One region of the Neobacillus sp. 114 genome, then DNA from elsewhere that is predicted to be linked to it. Evidence: riboswitches for the same ligand, from Rfam matches in the RefSeq annotation. Region 1 holds a riboswitch; the other holds the start of a gene.
The links. A riboswitch is a leader RNA that binds a small molecule or an ion and turns the genes downstream of it on or off. The one in region 1 is predicted to bind cyclic di-GMP.
Positions count from the first base shown of each region.

Region 2: another riboswitch for cyclic di-GMP. It lies ahead of QNN06_RS16335 (hypothetical protein); the one in region 1 lies ahead of folE (GTP cyclohydrolase I FolE).

Region 1 covers NZ_CP126144.1:5,683,255-5,691,128, reverse strand. The annotation lists gene QNN06_RS27950 (MinD/ParA family protein) at 1-655, shown strand, start outside; gene QNN06_RS27945 (sigma-70 family RNA polymerase sigma factor) at 714-1,427, shown strand; gene QNN06_RS27940 (PilZ domain-containing protein) at 1,684-2,025, shown strand; gene QNN06_RS27935 (DMT family transporter) at 2,081-2,983, opposite strand; gene QNN06_RS27930 (2-hydroxyacid dehydrogenase) at 3,289-4,257, shown strand; cyclic di-GMP riboswitch class I at 4,661-4,749, shown strand; gene folE (GTP cyclohydrolase I FolE) at 4,859-5,476, shown strand; gene QNN06_RS27920 (6-carboxytetrahydropterin synthase) at 5,490-6,305, shown strand; gene QNN06_RS27915 (SDR family oxidoreductase) at 6,305-7,027, shown strand; gene QNN06_RS27910 (ATP-binding protein) at 7,045-7,874, shown strand, end outside.
Region 2 covers NZ_CP126144.1:3,336,444-3,344,317, forward strand. The annotation lists gene QNN06_RS16315 (methyltransferase domain-containing protein) at 1-95, opposite strand, end outside; gene QNN06_RS16320 (potassium channel family protein) at 273-983, opposite strand; gene QNN06_RS16325 (permease) at 1,174-2,067, shown strand; gene QNN06_RS16330 (TIGR03943 family putative permease subunit) at 2,081-2,959, shown strand; gene QNN06_RS16335 (hypothetical protein) at 3,030-3,245, opposite strand; cyclic di-GMP riboswitch class I at 3,275-3,358, opposite strand; gene QNN06_RS16340 (metallophosphoesterase family protein) at 3,598-4,815, opposite strand; gene QNN06_RS31395 (alpha/beta hydrolase) at 5,153-6,094, opposite strand; partial or broken gene QNN06_RS31400 (flavin-containing monooxygenase) at 7,121-7,756, opposite strand.

The DNA of each region.
Region 1 (7,874 bases):
GCTGAATCCAAAATATCATTTACTAGATATGATTAAACATAAAAAGAGTATTTGGGATGTGCTGGAGAAAGGTCCTAATCAATTAGAATATTTAGCGGGCGGTTCAGGGTTTAACCATCTTCATCAATTGGATGAGGATGAAAGGAGTTTTTTCTTTCATGAATTAGAGAAACTTCATGGATACGCAGATATCATTCTTATTGATACAGGTGCTGGTCTTACTCTAGAATCGCAGCAATGCCACCTATCCGCGGATGAGGTCATCCTGCTGACGACACCAGAGCCAACTTCCATTGCTGACGCCTATTCTGTTGTGAAAATGCTGCACAGCCAGCGGCCGTCGTTGTCCTTTCAACTTGTCATCAATCGCGTTTCTAATCCGAAACAAGGAATGGAAGTGGCCAGTAAATTTAAATCTGCTGTGCAATCATTTTTAAAAAAGGAAATTAAAATATTTGGAGCCATACCAGATGACCCTTATGTCATGCAGGCTGTTTTAAAACAAGTGCCTTTTACCCTTGCTTTTCCTCGTTCATCTGCCTCATCAACGATTAAGAGGCTGGCCGAACGGTTTGTATCAGGAACACCGGAACCTAAAGATAACGGGGGAATAAAAGGGTTTATTAGGAAACTTACAAGGATTCTAGATAAATAAAAATAGGTTTATTTTTTATATAGTGCATAAGTGTGGTGTTGGTGAGGAGGCTTATCAATTGAATTATTGTAGTGAAGAAATACTTGATCAATATATTCCGTTGGTTCATATGGTAGTTGGGCAAATGAAGAAAAAATTGTCCGACCAGGTAGATGAAAAAGACCTTTTCTCATCAGGACTGGTAGGATTATGGGATGCAAGCAGAAAATTTGACGCAAGCCATGGGGCCAAGTTTGAAACGTATGCTGTTCAAAGAATACGGGGTGCTATCCTTGATGGTTTAAGACAATCAGACCATGCTTCAAGGACCTTACGTAAAAAAGAAAAGATGTTTCGGGAAGCGTTGGAAACACTGGAACAATCCATTTTACGTAAGCCGACAAAGCAAGAAGTGAGTGAGTATATTGGGATGGAGGTAGAGGAATACGAGCAGGCACTAGTGCAGATTTCCTATATCCATCAAGATTCACTTGATAGGCCTGTACAAGAAATGGACCAAGAGAGTTCCATTTATCATCAGATTGAAGATCATTATTTTGGGAGGCAAGATGACCTGATTGAGGCAAAGGAAAGGAAAAAAATGCTAGCCTCCTTGATAGACCAATTACCAGAAAGAGAAAAACAAATTCTTGCTTTAATCTACTTTGAGAATCTAAGTTTCACCGATGTCAGCAGAATCTTTGATGTGCACAAATCACGGATCTCACAAATCCATGCACGTGCCATTAAGAAGCTGCGAATGGCAATGGATGAACAAGGTTTTTCAATTTAAGATTCGCATGGCTATCTCCCTCCAAAAATTCCATAAGTAGCTGGTTCCCTGTTTTGAATAATAAACAGGGGATTTTTGTTTGAATTAGTAATTGTGGTGGTTTCGATTAATGGTACATTTGTAATATTTTTATAGAAAAATATGCCATAAGGCTCAACTTTAGCAAAAAAGTGCCGTTAATAATATTAAACAATTACTTATAATACAATTTATTTCTATATGGTTTGGTCGGAAATAATACATATGGGGGATTCAAATGGCTTTAAAGTTGTATGAACATGCCGATTCTTTGCGAGTAAAAATTCAATACCCAGTAGAATCGGAGCTGACCTTGGTTAAAGTGGGAGAAGATCTGGAGAATATTGAGATAATCATTGAAAATGTTGGTCCAGGTGGGTTAAGATTTGTATCTAATTTACAATTAGAACTAGATCAAGAGATTATTTATTCGATAGAGTCAGAGTTCTTAGAGGATAAAATTAGCATTCCAGGAGTAGTAATCTGGAAAGAGGAAATATCTAAAGACCTGTTCCAGTATGGCGTCCACTTTGAAACTCCGGAACAAACAAGAGCATTTTTAAATCAACTTCTAGGATGAATGGGGACAGTTCTTGTGCATCACTATTGTGATGCACAAGAACTGTCCCCATGGCTCAAACAGCTGCTTTCTGCATTGGCGGGGCGGCTTTTTGTTTTTTGCTCATGAAGAAGAAGACGCCGAGCAGGACGAGGAGGCCCCCTGCGATTTGCCATCCTGATAATCGCTCTCCGAGTAAAATGACTGCCAAAATGGTACTGCCAACCGGTTCGCCGAGAATACTCATTGAAATGGTTGTGGCGTTCACATAGTTTAATAGCCAGTTATTAATCACATGGCTAAGGCTCGGAACTATGGCCAGCAACAGGAAAATCCCCCATTCCTTTGGCGGATAATCGAGAAACGGCACTCCTGCCCACAGATTATAAACAACAAGCACAATCCCCGCACAGAAAAACACGCAAAAGCTGTATATCCAGTGGGATATATTTTTCACGACGGTTTGCCCGATAAATAAATACCCGACCACTGCGATAACGCTGAAAAAGGAGAGAATATCGCCACGGATGGCATCAGCGCTTAAACCGAAGTCTCCCCAGCCAATCATCATCGCTCCAATAATTGCAATCCCCATTGTGGCCAGTGCGGAAGCGGTGGTTCTTTCTTTAAAAAGGAAAAACCCACCAACGAGTGAAATAATCGGCTGCAAGGCGAGAATGATGGTTGAACTTGCGACCGTGGTTAACTTTAACGAGCCGAACCAAAGGACAAAATGCAGGGCCAGAAAAACTCCGGAGAAAAAGAGCATGGCGCCATTCTTGGGACTTACTTTTTTAAACTCCTTGCGTTTGACCCAAACCATTGGGGCCAATAACAAACTAGCGAACAACATTCGATACATACTTAAAATTGAAGCCGGCGCATCGGACCATTTCACAAAGATAGCCGAAAACGATATGGCAATAATGGATATAGTGAGCGCCAGGCTGATGGATTTTGAACTTATAGATTGTTTCATTGCTGCTTCCTTCCTTGATGGTGTTTTGAATGAATTCTCACAAATCTATTACTATTATCGCAGATATTGTTCGAAATTCGTAGACCTTTATTTTCCATTGTAATACCCTTTCAGGAAAAACTCGTTTATTCCTAGGTTGAAGGCGGAGCTGAAGGCCCACGACTGCGAAGGGATTTCTAATTAGTTAGCAACTAGTAAGGATAAGGATAAAAATAAAGGGTAGGGTTCAGGATTCAATTTGTTCTATTAATTTATTTTGAAGTAGAATGGAGTAAATACGATTCTCTTGAAAGGTGGCGTGAAGGTTGAAGCAAACGGTTTATGTGACGAAGAAACTGCCGGAAGAACTCTATAGGAGGCTTTCAAGTCAGTTTGAGGTAAGAATGTGGGGAGAAGAAGAAACCCCTGTCCCAAGGGAGATCTTATTGAAGGAAGTAGCAGAAGTTGATGGCCTTTATTGTTTTATCACAGACACAATCGATAAAGAGGTTTTCGCGCAGGCTAAAAAGCTAAAGGTGGTCAGCACCTGCTCGGTTGGCTACAACCATATTGATGTCCAGGCTGCAGCTGAAAAGGGTGTCAAGGTGGGTTATACACCCGGTGTTTTGACAGAAACGACGGCCGATCTCACGTTTGCCTTATTAATGGCCACAGCACGGAGGGTGGTGGAGGCCTCGAACATATTACATAACGGAAAGTGGGGCTCATGGTCCCTCATGCAAATGACCGGCCAGGATATCTACGGAGCTACCCTCGGAATTATTGGTTTGGGGAGGATTGGCGAAGCCCTTGTGAAACGGGCGAAGGGCTTTGATATGAAGGTTCTTTACAATAGCCGAACACGCAAGCCGGAAAAAGAGGCAGAGCTCGGAATCGAGTACGTTGACCTCAAAGGCCTACTTCATCAGTCTGATTTTGTCTGCCTCATGCTTCCATACAGCGCCGAGGTGCATCATCTTATCGGCAGAGAAGAATTAGCTCTTATGAAAAAGAACGCAATTCTCATCAATACGGCCAGGGGCGGGATTGTTGATGAGGACGCTTTGTACGAAGCTTTAAATAACGGGATCATCTGGGGCGCTGGCCTTGATGTTTTTGAGCAGGAGCCGGTTTCGCTAAATAACCCTTTGTTAACCCTGCCAAACGTAGTAGCACTCCCGCACATTGGCAGTGCCAGCGTTCAAACACGCTTGGGAATGGCCCATATGGCCGCTGACAATTTAATTCATGTGTTAAATGGGAATGTAGGAAAAGCGAACGTTGTCCGAAATTAATTTTAAAAAAGGAGGACCTTACACGGATCCTCCTTTTTGCCTATTTTTAAAGCATATATCCCTTCGTTTTGCGTTTTATAGGCGAATTTATTTTTATACATCTCCCGATCGGCGAGTTCCTGGATGACATCATCCTACAAAACAAGAAAAATATTTTTATAAGCCTACTCAAGTGGGATTATTTGATACATTTCCACGGTCTCCACATCCTCAATATCTCCTTTATCGAAAAGTACCGCTTCGCAACTTTATTTCTCAGCATAACAGGGAACCCTTAAATACATTCCTCCAGTGCATGATACAAGTCTGAATCATTTAATCCCAAGAGTTTATTAAAGCTTATTAAATTTACTCTTCCAAGCTGGATTTTTCATAGTATAATTATACTATGAAAATAGTAATGAATTGATAAAGGCAAACTTATCGAAAGGTAAGGACGCAAAGCTACGAGTCTAAAGTCTGAAAAAGGGCCATGATCGTCGGGTTGCCAGAAAATACAATATATTTGTGTCTATTTGGCTATCCCTATTTTTTGGATAGCCTTTTTATTTTTTAGAAAAAGCAATTCAATAAAAAATACAAAAAAGAGAAGGGTTAGACAATGTTTAAAATTGAAACAGCTTTAAGGGACAATCATGATCGTAAAAATAATTTTACAACACCAAATAATGCGGTAATCGAAGAAGCAATGCGTACAATTCTATCTGAATTGGGTGAAGATGTCACCCGTGAAGGTTTACTTGATACACCAAAACGTGTAGCAAAAATGTATCGTGAGGTATTTCAAGGGATTGGGGTAGACCCGGAATCAGCATTAACAACTACATTTAAAGAAGACTATGACGGGATCGTAACGGTAAAAGATATTACCTACTATACATTCTGTGAACATCACATCATTCCTTTTTTCGGAAAAGTGCATGTTGGCTACATCCCAGATGGAAGGGTCGTTGGTTTATCAAAGTTTGCCAGACTGGTAGAGTTAGTTTCTCAGCGTCCGCAAGTACAAGAACGCATGACCAAGCAAATTGCTGATGCAATCATGAATGTTCTTAAACCAAAGGGCGTGATTGTAACGGTTGAAGGACAGCATTTATGTATGTGTGCAAGAGGAGTAAAGAAACCAGGCACTTCCACAGTAACAACCATTAAGAAAGGTGTTTTTGCTGAATCAATCGCACTTTGTGAAGAATTTGAACGTTCAATTGCAAGAAGTTAAGGGGGGAGTATCAGTGCTCTATTTATCAAGAAGGGTCGATTTTTCAGCGACTCATACGTACCATAATCAAGAGTGGAGTGAAGAGGAGAACTTAGCTACTTTTGGAAAATGCTACAATCCAAATGGTCATGGACATGATTATAAATTAGAGGTAATGGTTCGAGGGAACCTTGATCAAAAAAAAGGCATTGTGGTGAATACAGTAGATATCAAGAAAATCGTTAGCAGCTTTCTTCAAGAGTTAGACGGGGTATTTTTAGATAAAGAGCATCCTTATTTCAAAGAAAATATACCAACAACTGAGAATCTCGTAAATTATATATGGGATTCCATTAAAGATTCCTTCGAGGGGTGCGAATTGTATCGCCTAAGGCTCTTTGAAAATCACTATCTATCAGCTGAAAGGGTGTTATCTGGCATGACATATTTAACAAGAAAATATCATTTTTCTGCCGCACATAGATTACATAGTATTCATCTCTCAGACCAAGAGAATAAAGATTTATTCGGCAAATGCAATAACCCAAATGGCCATGGACATAATTACTATGTTGATGTACAAGTACAGGGCAATCCAAGCCCTCAAACTGGGATGATTATGAATTTAAAGGATTTGGACGAAATTGTAGAACGCGAGGTTTTGGATAAATTTGATCATAAGCACTTAAATCTGGATACAGAGGAGTTTAAAGAATTAAATCCAACATCAGAAGTATTGGCATTGGTAATATATAAGCTTTTAAAACCTTATATACCCGATCTGCATAAGGTTGGCGTATGGGAGACAGAGAAGAATTATTTCGAGTATTTTGGTGAGGGTGAGTATTGATGTTCAATGAACATACGCTTAGGGATAAAAATATTGCCATAACAGGAGCCACTAGAGGGATTGGCAGAGCATCAGCAGCTCTTCTTTCATGTCTTGGTGCCAATTTGTTGATTGGAGCAAGAAATACGGAAGAACTCAGGGAGTTTTCTGAGAGTATGTTACCAAACAAAGTCGTTGCACAGTATTTAGATGTAGAAGATGAAAACTCCATCAAAGATTTCCTGAATAGAGGGATATCAAGTTTTGGAAAAATAGATGCACTTATTAATTGTGCAGGATATGGGAATTTTAATTCGTTCTTAGACTTATCAACAGAAGACTTTGACCGTATGATTGCCATTAATTTAAGAGGTACTTTCCTAACTTCAAAACATTTTGCCAAACACATGGTTGAAAACAAAAGCGGGCAAATCATCAATATCAATTCCATTGCAGGGACAACCGCATTAGAAGGATGTTCTGGATATTCTGCATCAAAGTTTGGCTTGTTAGGGCTATCCAGGGTCATGCAGCAAGAATTGCGATCCAAAGGGGTCTATGTAACGAGTATTTTACCGGGTTCTGTTAAAACATCCTTTTGGGATCATATCCCACAGCATCCAGATTTTAATCAAATGATTCCACAAGAAACAATCGCAAGACACATCGTATCTATTCTTTGTCAGCCAGATGGAGCAGTAGTTGACGAAGTGACAATCATGCCACCTTTAGGGATTCTATAAGGCTGGAGGGAGAAAGGTTGAAACCGCTTCTAAACAGACTAATAGGTGGAAAAGGGACACAGCCAACACAAGAAGAACAGCCTATCCCGTTAACGATAGACTCCATAGCAGAACATCAAAGAGCATCAATAGTTGGATGGGTGGCTAATAAATTAGGCCAACAATTGAACCTAGAGCAGGCAAATAAAGGCGTATTTATCAACGAAGTGTTACATAAAAACATTGAAGTATTAGATTTAGATATGCAAGAAGACTTTATTTTCCATCTAGCTAATATAATGATTTCTTGGATTGAAAAGGACGAGGATGTTTATCTCAATTTAAAACAAATGAATTTAGGAAGGAATAACCATCAGGCATTACTGGAAGTCTATGAAATCATCAAGTCTAACCAAAACTTATACTTCAATCGAAAATCACCCGATGAGAAGGAAGCAACAGAAGAAGATAAAATATGGGAAGTTTACCGGGATGTACTCCATGCCGCAAGTCAGCAAAAATTTCTTTTAGCGCGGGAAGAGGAAATAAAGCCTTATACAGAAGGTACCATTATTTGTAATGAGCCTGTTGTGGAAAAGTCTGATATTCCTAGGGTAAGAAACAAAGCAAAAGAAGATTTGGAAAAATTAGGGATACCGAAATCTAAAATTCTAAGCTATGTCCTTTTAATCTCTGAAGCTGTCACTAATATAATAAAACACGCTAAGGATGGCAGACTTCTAATTACAAAGACTGACAATTCGCTCAGTATCGTGATTGAGGATACAGGTCCAGGTTTCCCACTAAAAATACTACCATATACAGTCTTAACTGCGGGTTATTCTACCAAGAAATCGCTAGGTCAGGG
Region 2 (7,874 bases), 2.3 Mb from region 1:
TTCCAAAAGGCGAGCTTACTTTTGCATTCTTTGATTCCGAGTGAATTAAAATAGTCGTCAATATTGGGTTTCTTTTGTTTCGTCTCAATTGACATACAATTATCTCCAGTTTATTAAAATCATTACTTATTATTAGGACTTGGTATTAAAAATAGTTAGTATAATATTAATCGTTTTTTATTATTTTTTCAAAAAATTTTATCAATCAATATTGAAAAAGTGCCAGGGACGATCAACAGGTTGGTCGTTCCTGGCACTAATCAGGAAAAGCGTTAGCTCTTCTTTTGTTCTTCTTGATAAGCCTTCAACTGCTCTATCATCACGAGAAGCTCTGGTTCACTAATGGTTGGGTAGTCGTCAATTTTATCTCTTACGTATTTCAATTGGTCGGGCAGATCCGTTTTTTTATTTGAAAAAAGCGAGGCAACCGTTCCTGTTACAACACCTATTAAACCGATTCCGACGAACATAAGTACACTTGCAATTAATCGTCCAACAGTTGTCTCCGGGTATAAATCCCCATACCCTACCGTTGTGGTGGTCACGACAGTCCACCACAGGGCATCACCATAGCTGTCAAAGCTAGGTTCAATCCAGGCCATTGGAATGGCTGTCAGAAATAACAACGCAATAACGGTTATAAATAATTTATCAAAACGGTATTTTTCAATCAAAAGATCTAGAAGCGAATTATTTCTTTTCACTACGAGGATGAGCCGGACCAAGCGGATAAGGCGGATTAAACGAAGGGTTCTAAATAATTGATCGACGGGTATTAGTGCAAGTAGTTCTATCGGGTGATTCTTGACAAATCCCCATTTATTTTTGCTTAACATCAACCGTATCACATAATCGACAGCGAAAAGCCCCCATATAAACCAGCCCAAAACATAATCTTCCCGCTCGGGCAATTCAGCGGCCAAAGAAAAAATAATCAGACCCGCTAGCAGACATTCATAAACAAAACCAATCTTCCTTTTCAACTTACCTCCCCCCTTTCTAAAAGAAATTCCCCATTTACCTAATTAATATTAAGGGAAAAGCTTAGTAGAATACAAGGTTTAATGATGCATGGGGACGGTTCTCGTGCATCACTTCCACTTTTGGAAATAAAACATATAACTATTTGTCTTCCTATCTGTTATAATTGCTATGTTTTTTTATAGCTTTTTCATTTCAGGAGGTTCTCCTATGAATCAATTATTGCAATTAAACACGATATTTATCAGTATCATAATAGAAGCAATTCCTTTTATTGTGATTGGAGCTTTTGTGGCGGCTTTAATCGAAGTATTTGTGTCGGAGAATATGATTGTTCGTATCATGCCGAAAAATAAGATTCTTTCGGTAATAACTGCTAGTTTAGTAGGCGCAATATTTCCAGGCTGTGAGTGCGGGATTGTTCCCATTACGAAAAGATTAGTTGAAAAAGGTGTGGCCCTTCCCGCCGCGATTTCGTTTATGCTCACCGGTCCGATTATCAATCCGATTGTTCTTTTTTCAACGTATATCGCCTTTGGTAATAGCTGGACGATGGTTTGGTATCGAGCTGGGTTTGCCATCGTGGTTTCTATCTTAGTTGGGATTGTTCTTTCTTTTGTCGTTAAAACAAATCAATTGAGAATGAACGCTGACGAACATGTTCATGTCCATGACCATTCGAAACAAAATACGAAGCAAAAATTGGTCAGTGTGATCACGCATACCATCGATGAATTTTTCCACGTTGGAAAGTACTTGGTGATGGGTTCGTTAATCGCTTCAGCGATGCAAACCTATATTCCGACTTCGACATTGGCGACTCTTGGACATTCAAAAGTAGCGGGTGTTCTTGTCATGATGGCGCTGGCGTTCATTTTGTCAATTTGTTCTGAAGCGGATGCGTTTGTTGCTTCGTCTTTCAGAAACACATTTTCACAAAGTTCAATTGTGACGTTCTTGGTGTTTGGTGCAATGGTTGACATCAAGAACCTGCTGATGATGTTCGGAACGTTTAAGCCAAAATTCGTCATCCTGCTTGTTTCGTTAATTTCAGCATTCGTATTTATCGGGTCATTACTACTGTAAAGGAGGGGGAAAAATGTTTCGCGTCGTGATTTTATTATTGTTTACCAACTTGTTTTTCTATTTACATTTATCAGGAAACATTTCTAAGTATATCAATATGAAGTATTCCTTTCTTTCCTACAGTATGATTTATGCGTTATTTTTCCTGACTATTGTAGAAGGAATCAGATGGTATCTTAAAGAGAAAAAGTCGGAGAAGCAATTGGAATGTGTTGAATGCCATCATGATCATGCACATGAACATGATCATGACCATAAAAAACCGTCGTTTGGGAAAAAACTAAAAAGAACAGTTTCTTATACGATGATTATTCTTCCCGCTTTGACAGGAGTGTTTTTGCCGGTTGCGACTCTTGATTCACAATTAGTTAATGCCAAAGGATTTAGTTTCCCTACATTAGAAGACGGGGCCGACCGTTATGGCATGCACCAAATTTTAAATCCGGACATGAGTAAATTTATGGGTCAGGATGCGTTTACGGAATTGGTTAAAAAGGAATTCAAATCGTATAAAGGAAATGACCATATTACCCTAACAGATGAGGACTATTTAAAAGGTCTGGAAGTCATCTATAACTATTCCGGTGAGTTTGTTGGGAAAACCGTAACGATGAAGGGTTTTTCATATAACGGTCCGGGGTTAAACGGCAACCAAATCTTTTTATTCCGGTTTGGGATTATCCACTGTATTGCCGACTCTGGTGTGTTTGGGATGATGATTCAATTCCCTGAAAATGTCCACATTCCAAATGATCAGTGGTACGAGGTTACGGGAACGGTGGACACGATGTATTACCAGCCTTTTAAAATGAAAATCCCTATTTTAAAAGTGACGGATTATAAAATTATTGAGCAGCCAAAAGATGCTTATGTTTATAGGAATAGTTTTTAATATAAAAAAGAAAGCTCCAAGCACTTTAAAAAGTCCTTGGAGCTTTCTTTTTCGAGTGGCTTCTCCACCTCTAATCAGAAAAGCCAGAGTGGAAAAACGTCTTTTTTCTATCGTAGCGTTCTAAGGCAACCAAAAATAACCTTCTCTTCAACAATTCATTTTCTAACAATTTATAATTTTTGTCTGCCATTTTTAGTAATGCCGTTATGTACCCCTCTATAATATTTTCATCACTAAGTTCCACCACATCCAATTCAAATTCTTTGTCACAAGCATAAGTAGTCAAATTGAAATCCCCCTAAAATATCTACTATTTTAGGCAGCTCAGCCATCGTAGTTACAAACCTTAGACCTGAAGCTTTGCGTCCCAACCTTTCGAGTGGTTTGCCTTTTTCTAAATAAACTAATTATTTATATTATATTACAATTTTTTCAAATATTACATAACAAAAATTTTTTCTGGCAAACATAACCAAGAAAAGTGACAGTTTTAAATTTGTTTCCATTGTTAACATCCCTGCCAGCTTTCGTATTGGCAGGGATGTTAAATAAAACTATAATTTTTTTAAACGTCCAGTTTGGATTTGAATTGATTACGTTATGAAAAAAATAATCGAATTGAATTCAATTCCTAAGATCTATCTTCTTACCACTTTTTCATTCTTTTTGCCTTCATCTATTGGCCCAGGTGCAATACTTTGGTCATTGGCTGTCAAATCGATGCCATAATCTTTAGCAAACACCATATGAGTTTCCACCAGCACGTCCTTTGAGTTTTCGTCTAAATTGAAAACCCTGGCACCGCGCAATCTGTTTCGATCAGCCCCCGAAAGGCCGTATGCACCAAAACCAGTGCTGCCGGAATAGCCGAGCAGGATTCCATAATAGTTACCCATATAAGTATTAACGTGGTCATGACCGCAGAAGACCCCCTTGACATCTCCTCTTTCCAGCATAGCTGAAAACATTCCGCTGTTGATTGGCCCCGGACATTCCTCTTCATTTCTTTCTCCAACGATTTTGTGTTTGTTTACAGCATTTGCGTGATCTGCATCCGTTCTTCCGTCCACACTTCCGAACCACATAAATCTATGTTCCCAGAGTGGGATATGAATAAATACAAGCGATGGAACCTTGTGCCCCCATTGCTGCTCCAGTTTTTTCGATGTCTCATAATACCAGCTGACCTGGTTCATACGAAGCCAGTCCCATGTCGGGTATCCTTGAAAATTTTGTCCCGCAATCGTTTGAGGGGCATATCTTCCACTGTCAAGCAGCCAAAGGTTGAATGCCGCATCTGTACCTTTAGAATTTTTGATAAGAAGATTCATGTTTCCAGTACCCGTAATGTCTTTAACCCCAGGTGTGTTCATATTGTATCGGTAAGACATATAAATGCCCAACATGTCCTCCTCATTTAGGCCGCTTTTCGGAGTGGAATCCTCATCATGATTTCCGTATGTAATGGCCCACTTAATCCCTCTTTGCTCCATCGGCTGCGCCACATTGTTGATGGCTTGTTTCATTTCGGTAGGGGTGTCACAGCCCCCAGTGATGTTGTCTCCGTTAAGGACCACAAAATCCGGTTTCTCTGTATCAAGGACTTTTTCCATAAGCTGTATGGTACGGCGGTCAATATTTTCATCATCCTGTGTATCATTAAACTGCACGATCTTGAATTTTCCGTCTGGATTAAATTGAAGTTTCATATCATTATTTAATTCGGCATAAGCTGTCCCAGTAAACAAATCTTTTGGAAGGCCAGCTGCTCCCAGTGTTAAGGCGAGTGTACCTATTCCCCCTATTTTAATAAATTTTCTTCTGTCCATCTCCTTGTGTGAATCTAAATTACTCATAGCAAATCCTCCTCAAGTTTTTATGTGCACAGTTTAAAAAATATATCTATTAATAAAATAGCAAGGAGATTTTAATTCTCTATATGGCTTTTGTAAATTATTGATTATAAATTGGTAAAGAATTCAAGACATAAATAAATCCACCTGAGCCCAGCTACTCGAGGTGGATTTATTTTTATTAAATTCGCAATCAAGGTCAGTTGTTTCACATAAAAAACATGTGATTGGGCCACCCTGTTTTCATTTGACTATTTATTACTTATGTCACTTTTACAATGGTTATAAAAAATATTTGTCCCGTCCAGTTATGAGTTAGACTCCTAAATCAGCATTCTATCTATATAGTTTTTACAGCACTAAAAGCTTGCTTCAATGCATTGGCCGCCTGGTTGATGGCGTTATGCGCTTCTGCCAGCACCCCTGGCATCCAGAAGAAGCCGTGAATCATTCCGTCATAGCGAGTCACTTCCACCGGTACACCTGCTGCTTTCAGCCGTTCTGCGTAGGCTTCCCCTTCATCGCGCAACGGATCAAAGCCTGCCGTAATCACCAGTGCTGGCGGAAGGCCGCTTAAGTCCTCTGCCAATAAAGGCGAAGCATACGGATTTTGACCATCCTCTTCATTTCGAAGATAATGATTCCAGAACCAGACCATTGTATTCTTTGTTAAAAAGTAACCCTCCGCATTATCACGATAAGAGTCCGTGTCATAAGCGTGATTTGTGACAGGATAGATGAGCATTTGATAGGCAAATGAAGGGCCTCCCTGTTCACGAGCCATCAAAGCCACAACTGCAGCAAGGTTTCCGCCGGCACTGTCACCGCCTACGGCAATCCGCTCAGGGTCCACTTGAATGGATGCAGCATTTTCCGCTACCCACTTTGCGGCCGCATAAGAATCCTCGGCAGCAGTCGGGAATTTGTGTTCCGGCGCCAAGCGGTAATCGACGGATACGACAACACACCCGGCTCTGTTTGCTAACATACGGCAAGGTACATCAACCGTATCCAGGTTGCCGATGACCCAACCTCCGCCATGGTAGTAAACCAATGCTGGGAATGGCCCTTCACCCGCCGGCGTGTAAATGCGAACAGGAATTTCCCCTTCAGGCACAGGAATCGTCCTGTTTTCTACTTTGGCTACCTCTTCAGGAGCACCTGCTAATAGACTAAAGTCACCCATCCTGGCAAGTTCAGGAGTAAGCAGCTCCATTGGCGGCGCACCGGCGGACTCTAATTGTTTTAAAATAAACCACGCTTGCGGATCAATGTTTGACATGAAAAATCCCTCCTTCACTTTGCTATCATCTGTGCTATCATGTGCTAGCACAGAAGTAAACCCTTCATAGCCTCTTGCTGCAATATCATCACAAATGATGCGATACAATCCAACTCCTCCGGCAAAGGCAAGGAATCCGCGCGGCTTGCCGTCGATATTCGCACCCATGTACCAGGAATCTGTTTTAGTTAGCAGAGACATGTCGGCAATAGCATGGCATTGCTGGCTCCAGAATGCTTCCGCCTTTTCAGTGGCCTCAAATGCTTCCAAATGATGCTCACGAAGATAATCAATGCAATCAGCAACCCAATCCACATGCTGCTCAATCGAAACCATCATGTTGCTTAGAACCGATGGGCTTTGCGGACCGGTCAGCATAAACATATTCGGGAAGCCGGAAGTGGCAAGTCCAAGATAGGTCTTCAACTCTGAGCCATCTGCCCACTTATCCTTGAGTGAGACATCGTTTTTTCCACGAATATCAATTTTAAATAAAGGTCCTGTCATGGCATCAAAACCAGTCGCAAACACAAGGACATCTAATTCATACTCGTTGTCTGTCGTCTTGATTCCATCTGGAGTAATTTCCATAATTGGCGCGGCCTTAATATCAACAAGTGAGACATTTTCTCGGTTGTAGGTTTCAAAATAGTTGGTATCTATGATAGGTCGTTTAGTGGCGTAGTAGTATGTCGGCATTAACTTTTGTGCTACTTCGGGGTCATGAACAATTTGTTTAATCTTGGAGCGGATAAAGGATGCGGCGGTTTCATTCGACTCTGGGAGCATGGCTATATCATTGTAGTTGTAGGTAAGTGTAAATAGTCCGCCCTCTTGCCAGGCTTTTTCATATAAACGTTCCCGTTCTTCTGGGGAATCCTCCAGGGCAGACCGCATTCGAGGTCCATACGGTACACCGTGCTGCGAGTAACGCATGAGTTGTTTAGTCTCATCATAATTTTCCCAAGTCTTCCTAATATCCTCTTCCTCAAGGGGATGATTTTGTGCCGGACAGCTATATTGCGGTGTCCGTTGAAAAACGGTGAGGTGACCCGCTTCTTTGGCAATAACCGGGATTGCCTGAATTCCACTTGAACCAGTTCCGATCACCCCGACACGCTTGCTGCTAAAGTCCACCTTCTTGTGCGGCCATCTTCCTGTGTGGTACATCTCGCCCTTGAAGCTGTCTAACCCCTTAATTTTAGGGATGTTAGAAGAAGAAAGACAGCCTAACGCGGTGATAAAGTATTCAGTAACGACTGAAGTACCATCGTCCATGCGAATCTCCCAGTTCCGGTTTTCTTCATTGTAGCGAGCGGCTGTTATTCTTGTCTTGAACTGAATGTCTCGCCTTAGGTCCAGTTTATCTGCCACAAAATTTATGTAGCTTAAGATTTCCGGCTGCTCAGCATATCTGGATGACCATGTCCATTCGTTCAAAATCTCTTTTGAAAAAGTATAATTGTAGTAAATACTTTCGATGTCACAACGTGCACCGGGATAGCGATTCCAATACCAAGTGCCCCCAACATCATCTGCAGCCTCATAAACGCGAACCGAATACCCGGCCTCCCGGAGCCTATGAAGCATATACAACCCAGAAAAACCAGCCCCAACTACTACAGCATCAAACACACGACCACTTTGTTGATTCAATGCCATTTACAAATTCCTCCTTTGGGATATGGGGACGATTCTCATGTTTTACTATGTATTTTCCATGACCACCTGATTGAAACGGCATGATGCAACAGAACGTCCCCGCGCCAACTGTAAGCGC